DNA from 3 places in the Paenibacillus crassostreae genome. Region 1 is predicted to be linked to each of the others. Evidence: riboswitches for the same ligand, from Rfam matches in the RefSeq annotation. Region 1 holds a riboswitch; each other region holds the start of a gene.
The links. Region 1 has a riboswitch for cyclic di-AMP ahead of LPB68_RS06980 (TrkH family potassium uptake protein). Riboswitches for the same ligand answer to the same signal wherever they lie in the genome.

Region 2: linked by a shared signal. The riboswitch ahead of LPB68_RS01835 (3D domain-containing protein) and the one ahead of LPB68_RS06980 (TrkH family potassium uptake protein) in region 1 are both predicted to bind cyclic di-AMP.
Region 3: linked by a shared signal. The riboswitch ahead of LPB68_RS11475 (C40 family peptidase) and the one ahead of LPB68_RS06980 (TrkH family potassium uptake protein) in region 1 are both predicted to bind cyclic di-AMP.

Annotation. Positions count from the first base shown of each region.
Region 1 is NZ_CP017770.1:1,450,221-1,452,489, reverse strand. Features, by position in the region: gene LPB68_RS06985 (CPBP family intramembrane glutamic endopeptidase) at 1-929, opposite strand, end outside; cyclic di-AMP (ydaO/yuaA leader) riboswitch at 1,302-1,444, shown strand; gene LPB68_RS06980 (TrkH family potassium uptake protein) at 1,507-2,269, shown strand, end outside.
Region 2 is NZ_CP017770.1:386,033-388,301, forward strand. Features, by position in the region: gene LPB68_RS01830 (polysaccharide deacetylase family protein) at 1-83, shown strand, start outside; gene LPB68_RS01835 (3D domain-containing protein) at 122-772, opposite strand; cyclic di-AMP (ydaO/yuaA leader) riboswitch at 776-944, opposite strand; gene LPB68_RS23820 (MmcQ/YjbR family DNA-binding protein) at 1,137-1,490, shown strand; gene LPB68_RS01845 (cysteine hydrolase family protein) at 1,781-2,269, opposite strand, start outside.
Region 3 is NZ_CP017770.1:2,467,743-2,470,011, forward strand. Features, by position in the region: gene LPB68_RS11470 (hypothetical protein) at 1-426, shown strand, start outside; cyclic di-AMP (ydaO/yuaA leader) riboswitch at 636-776, shown strand; gene LPB68_RS11475 (C40 family peptidase) at 780-1,247, shown strand; cyclic di-AMP (ydaO/yuaA leader) riboswitch at 1,540-1,677, shown strand; gene LPB68_RS11480 (C40 family peptidase) at 1,682-2,152, shown strand; gene LPB68_RS11485 (GNAT family N-acetyltransferase) at 2,243-2,269, shown strand, end outside.

The DNA of each region.
Region 1 (2,269 bases):
ACCCCTTGAAATATAAGTATGAAGATCAGAGAGGCTTGGGTCATTCCTTCTGCCTCAAAAGTGGGTATCATATTAATGGTGCTCAGCATTGATACAATAAAGTAAAAGCTACTAAGAAATATTCCTCTAACAAAAGAAGTGTGTTTTCTAGTTAATGCGCTATATACGATTGCAAGTACCCCCAACACTAATGTTAGAAGCCCATAACCTAGGATGGTCATCCAAAGCGCCTTGTTTTGTTCACCTTTTACATAAGAGGCATGCTCTACAGGTACTGAAAATGAGGGCTGAAAGGATAATATCTGTTCTGAATCAAAGATGAATTCAAATTGAAGTGCAGCCTTTCCTATCATCGTGTTGGAATCAGTAAATATGATTTTTGAATCACTTGATTCTACGATCTGGAATTGACTTGGTTCATAACCTAATTGGCTGAGCCATAGTTTAGCTAGTGCTTCTTGATTTCTTGGGTTCATAGAATTGAAGTTATTAGTAGAAGTATCTTGAGAGAAAGCCACGACATCACCTGAATTCATATGTACATCAATATTGAAGATTCTCTCTGAATCAGATTCTTCTAGACGAACACGATATACATCATATGGATACTTATCCTCAAAGGTATCATTGTAATACTCAACAAGCTTTTCCTTCGCTAGATAACCATATAATTCTGAATGAGATTGGTATGTAACAAGACTGTTAGGAGATGATAATTCATGAAGATCAAGTTGTGATTCGGCGTATTGAGTCGCGGATGCTCTCGCTTGTTCTTTCGTGATTAATTCCTTGCTTTTCTGTTCCAGAGTATCTGAGGACGTATTAGGAAAAACTTGTACAATCAAAAATAGCAGTAAGCTTATAGCCCCGAGGATACCTAAGACCTTATAATTTGCTTTGAGTTTCAAAGGTTGCCCTAAAGAATTCATTCATTTTCCTCCCAAAAGTTTTTGAGCGTTACTTCTTAAGTAATACTTCGAGAAAACTCTCTTCGGAAGCATAACCCAAGTTTTGTGAGCAATGCTTCCTAGATTTCTCTTCGAACAAAACTACTTCGGAAGCATTCACTTAAAGTGAATTAGCCATTAGAATAACGTAAACATAGCATAGGTTCAAGTTATAAATCCAGTAACTGTAAAATGGGAAATGTGAAAATGAGATGAAAATGAAGATAATAGTATGTAAACAGAGGGAAAGCTGCATTTAGGATATATCCTGTCCACATTTAAGGCTAAATCGATGCATTTATGCCAAAAAGAGCTTTGTACTGTTTGATAATAAGGATTATAATCGGAGAGCAATTTAATAATGCGCCGAATATTCATTTGAATTACGGAGGAACCAAAGAATTAATGGGGTGAATTTTGATATTCATTATCGAAAAGGGCGACCTGTGCATGCCCGAATCCGTCAGCTAACTTCGTAGGCGATATGCAACCAGGAACCAACCCGAGAGGCATTGGATTTCCAATGTTTTTTTTGTTGATTTTTTAAGGGGTGATGTAGTTGAAATTAAAGTTGAGCTGGATTAAATTAGCCCCACCTCAAATTCTAGTATTGGGTTTTGCTGGTATTATTCTGATTGGAGCTCTATTGCTTTCATTACCTATTGCTAATACAACGGGTGAGCCACTTCCATTTATCGATGCACTATTTACAGCAACATCAGCCACTTGTGTAACGGGTTTAGTTGTGGTGGATACAGGTACATTTTTTAGTTTATTTGGTCAAATCGTTATTATAGTACTCATTCAAGTGGGTGGACTCGGTTTTATGACGATGGCTACGTTGTTCTCGTTAATGTTGAAACGTAAGATTTCGCTTCGTGACCGGCTGTTATTACAAGAAGCAATGAATCAGAATACAATGGAAGGGATCGTAAGATTAATACGAAAAGTGTTATTGTTCACTTTCGTAATAGAAGGTATTGGGGCTGTTCTGTTATCGATACGTTGGGCATTTGATATGCCTTTTGGAAAAGCTTTATATTTCGGTGTTTTTCATGCGGTATCGATGTTTAACAATGCTGGATTCGATCTATTCGGTGGTTATCGCAGCTTGACAGGTTATGTTTATGATCCACTTGTCAATTTTGTAGTGATGTTCCTGATTGTGTCAGGGGGAATTGGGTTTATTGTATTGTCTGATATAGTGGATTTTCGAATAAAACGCAGGTTATCCCTGCATTCTAAAGTTGTGCTGTCCATGACCGCATTTCTTATTATCTTTGGAACAATCATTATATTTATATTCGAATATTCGAATCAAA
Region 2 (2,269 bases), 1.1 Mb from region 1:
TTATTATTGAGACTTTACGAAATAAAGGATACACTTTTGTAACTGTCCCCATGCTCATTCAAACTTCTGAAACCAAAAAATAGATAGAGATATACTCTATCTATCCGAATGAATGATTTAATTAGTCAATGAAATACAATTCGATATCTTGATAACCGAATACTCGAACACTCTGCTGACTTCCTGGAATAAATATATCAATACGGTTGCCTTTTATTGCAGATCCTGCATCACTTGCTGTTGCAACAAATGCATCTTTAGGAAGACCATTGTGACTATGTCCAGTAACCAGCACTTTTGTACCGAAAGGAATAATACTTGGGTCTACAGCAATGGTTCCTAACTCAAGCGAATTTCCGAAATAATCAACAGCACCCCATTTACCATTCTCACTAGCAGCAGCAGAATATGCCGTTGCTTTAACTTTTAGTGTTTTGGAATAGTTAAATGTTTTTCCCCATGCTTCTATCTCTTTTTTGTTTGATGACGTTGTTAATATGGAAGCTGTGTTAGTCAGAGATGCAGCCTTAACCACATTGCCCGAAGTTGGAATGTTCAGTTTGATACCTGCATAGATATTGTCAGCTTTTGTTTTGGGATTAGCTTTCATTAACTTGTCCATGTTCACAGCATATTGTTGTGAAAGCTTGTAATATGTATCCCCTTCTTTAGCCACATGAAGTGATGAAGCATGAAGTGGTGTACTTTGCACCACCATTGCCATACCTACAGCTGCTAGTACAAATTTCATTTTCTTAAAATGGATTTTCATTGCTCCTCCTTATAATAACGCCTGCGAAGTTAGCTGTCGGATTCGGATTGGGAGTCAACCCTACACATGTTAAATGCGATTCACCCCTAGTTGTAAAGAACTTACACATTCTTGTACAAACTTAATTACATCCTCCACACTTTCTGTCTGAAAGTCTCGGCACAATTAATATATCACAATTTTGTAACCTTTTATTATGTAATGTTTTCCACTATGCTCTTCCGAAAGATAAGAAATAGAGGTTCAAGAATCAATTTCATAATTACGCAAATCGATTTAGATGCATCAATGTAATATACACTTCTTCGTCCCTTATTGCCTATAAGAGTGTCTCTTTATTTAATAACTATTTCTTAAATCCAAAATGTTTGCATTAATTTCCAACCAAAATAACCAACTAAAAATCAGTTTGAAATGTGATCCATTCATGGCGGAAAGTTTACGACAACAATACGCTTCGATTTCTCCGGGATATCACTTGAACAAAAACCACTGGAACACAATCTTGATCGATGGTACTCTTTCAGAACTAGAATTATGTAAAATGATTGACCACTCTTACGAATTGGTTTTTAAAGGGTTGAGAAAGTCGGAGAAAGATGTAGTGAACCCAAGCGCAATCATGGATGTTTTACTTTTTGACTTCGGGTTTGGTACGATCCGATTTTATCTAAACTCTGTTCCGACGCACCTTATCATTCTCTTACTGAAATTCTAGCATCTGGACAACTCCTTAAGCGAGCATGTCCGTATATGGAAATCATTTGAGTTGTAAAAAAAAGGATCATACTGTAAGGTTAATACCTTTAGGATGACCCTTTTTTTGCACTTTTTGTTAATTAATTGATTCATGACCCCGGATCCGCCCAATATACGTGTGGCACTCGGCACAATCTACTAAAACCTCATAATTGATGCTTAATCCAGCCTCACTGCTTCACCTTTTCTCAAATCAATTTCATATTCCCCCTCTGGTTAAGGAAATTCTGTTGTCGTATACAACAACTCTTATTTATCCCAATTTAACGCAAGAACTTGCTCCGTAGTCATATTAGCACCTGTTTGTAAATACTCCATATTTTTTAACGCCATTTTATGAGCCTGCTGACTAGAGCCAATCACTGAATCAGAAACGACATTAAAATAATAGTCATGTTGATGAGCATCTACTGCTGTAAAACGTACACATACATCTGTTAAGCCACCAATTAAAAATACTCTCTTAATTCCCTTACAACGCAATAACAGATCCAAATCTGTTCCTATAAAAGCACTGTATCGACGCTTCGTTATAATATATTCTCCTTCTATTGGTGCTGTTGATGGATGAAATTCCTCCGCTGAAGTACCTTCCAAGCAATGGATTTTTTCTACACCATCTAATTCACGGCCAAAGTCACTCAAATCTGCACGATGCAGCTCTCTTACTTGAATAATAGGTAGCTCTAATTCACGAAAGTGCTTTATAATTTTCGGTGAATTTAGCATGCATGTTCC
Region 3 (2,269 bases), 1.0 Mb from region 1:
GAATCACTACTAGTTCTGCTTCCCGCATATTGGTTGATCCCTAAGCTCTATAGTATTGCCATTAATAGCTTTATCACGCCATCTATATTGGTTCAAGCCATTCCCTTCCTACTGGGATGGGGAATATATCGATATGTCATACATCAGATTATCCTGTATATGCAATTCGGAAAAATCGCTAACACTGATATGATTCCTTCCGCTTTAATTCTCTTTCGACATGCCTTATCCGTTATTGGAATCACGCTAACTTTGGCTTTTTTCAGTTTGTTATCCTTCAGTTTATTTACCGGCATTTCCCTTGTCTGGTCAGGTATCTTTGCTCTTATTCTCCAACAAAGCTACCCTCTAATATCTTGTTCATTTAAGATGTGGCGTATTACCTCTCAATATGATCTGTGGTTTACCAAAATTTACAAAACATAGATCAATCTTCGTCATAACATTTCATAACTCCTTGATATAAGAAGCCCCTGCCCTTTTTACAAAAAAAAGGCAGGGGCTTCTTATCTTTATTATGCGAATGACGTTTGCCAAATTAAAAATCCTCTGTTACAATACTAATTAGTAACAACTTTGTAATCTTTATATCTAATTCTTATCACTAGTTATTAATTATTGTCACTTTTTTATGGTGCATGAAACAGCCGAACTCCTGGGCACCAGGAAGCGGGGGATCCAATATCATGGGTGAATTGATCTCGAATCAGAGTGATCATAGGGGACCTTCAAACCGAATCCTTAAGCTAACCTCGTAGGCATTGGAAGGGGAACAGTCATTGAATAAGAAATTAACCGCAACAGCATTAAGTATGGCTCTTGCTTTAACCATCGGAACAGGTAGCGTTTTTGCCGACTCGTCTTTAGAAAAAGTTGTTGACAGTACCATTGGAGTAAATTACAAGAGTGGGGGAACGACTACAAATGGATTTGATTGTTCCGGCTACACTCGTTATGTCTTCTTGAAGTTAGGTATCACATTACCACATCAATCAGCTTCGCAATACCACATGGGTCAGGAAGTATCCCGTGCTGAGCTAAGAGCTGGAGATCTAGTCTTTTTCAACACTTCAGGAAAAGGTGTATCTCACGTAGGAGTATATGTAGGTAATGGGAAATTCTCGCATTCATCTTCTTCTAAGGGTGTCATCATCACCTCTCTCGGTCAAAGTTACTGGGCCGAACGCTACGTAGGTGCCAAACGAATCATGAGTACTGCGAAATATGAAGCAGCGACTTACAATTAACAATAGACTCATTAGTCATTTAATTTAAACAGTTGAAATTTAAGCAACCCTATATATTGCTTAGAAATACCCGTAAGAGGTATCAGCCTCTTACGGGTATTTTTTTTTCATATAAGAATCAATTTCATCGGAGCGATTCATTCTGTCTGTTAGCGTAATTATGAAATTGATTCAAATAAAGAAAATAACAACAAATTCGAATGAAACAATTGCCAAATTCTCATTCCTCTGATACAATAGTTCCAGTGATTACATAGTAACAACTTTGTAATAAGTATTGTAACTTTTATGTAAATTATATCTGCCGAATTCCCGATACAAAGGGAAGTGGGGGAACCGTCTTGGGTGAATTGATCTTGCATTAGAGGGATCATAGGGAACCTTCAACCGAATCCTTAAGCTAACCTCGCAGGCACCGGAAGGAGTTACTTTTTTTGAAAAAGACATGTTCAGCAGTAGCTTTAGGAATAGCGATTTTATTTACTATTGGGACTGGAAGCGCTTTCGCAGATTCGCAGATGGATAAGGTCATCGCACCAACGATAGGTATTGCCTATCAAGGTGGTGGAGTAACCACTAGTGGCTTCGACTGTTCTGGGTTCACAATGTATATCTATGGAAAGTTAGGTATCGACTTGCCACATCAATCTGGTTCTCAATTTAATATGGGAACAGCCGTTCAGCGTAGTGATCTTAGAGAAGGCGACTTAGTTTTCTTTAATACTTCTGGCAAAGGCATATCGCATGTTGGAATATATGTGGGCAATGGTAAGTTTGCACACTCTTCCTCATCAAAAGGCATCACAATCACTCCTCTCACTGAAAATTACTGGGATGACCGTTACGTTGGAGCTAAGAGAATCATGAGTAATACTACATATGAATCTGTCGCAATCGACAAATAAATGATACCTACAACCAACCTGTGGAAGGGATTTTAAATAATCTCCTCCACAGGTTTTTTCATTTCATCTATCTATCTAACAGAAAGGAGTATGACAATGCCCCTCTCAGAATTTATG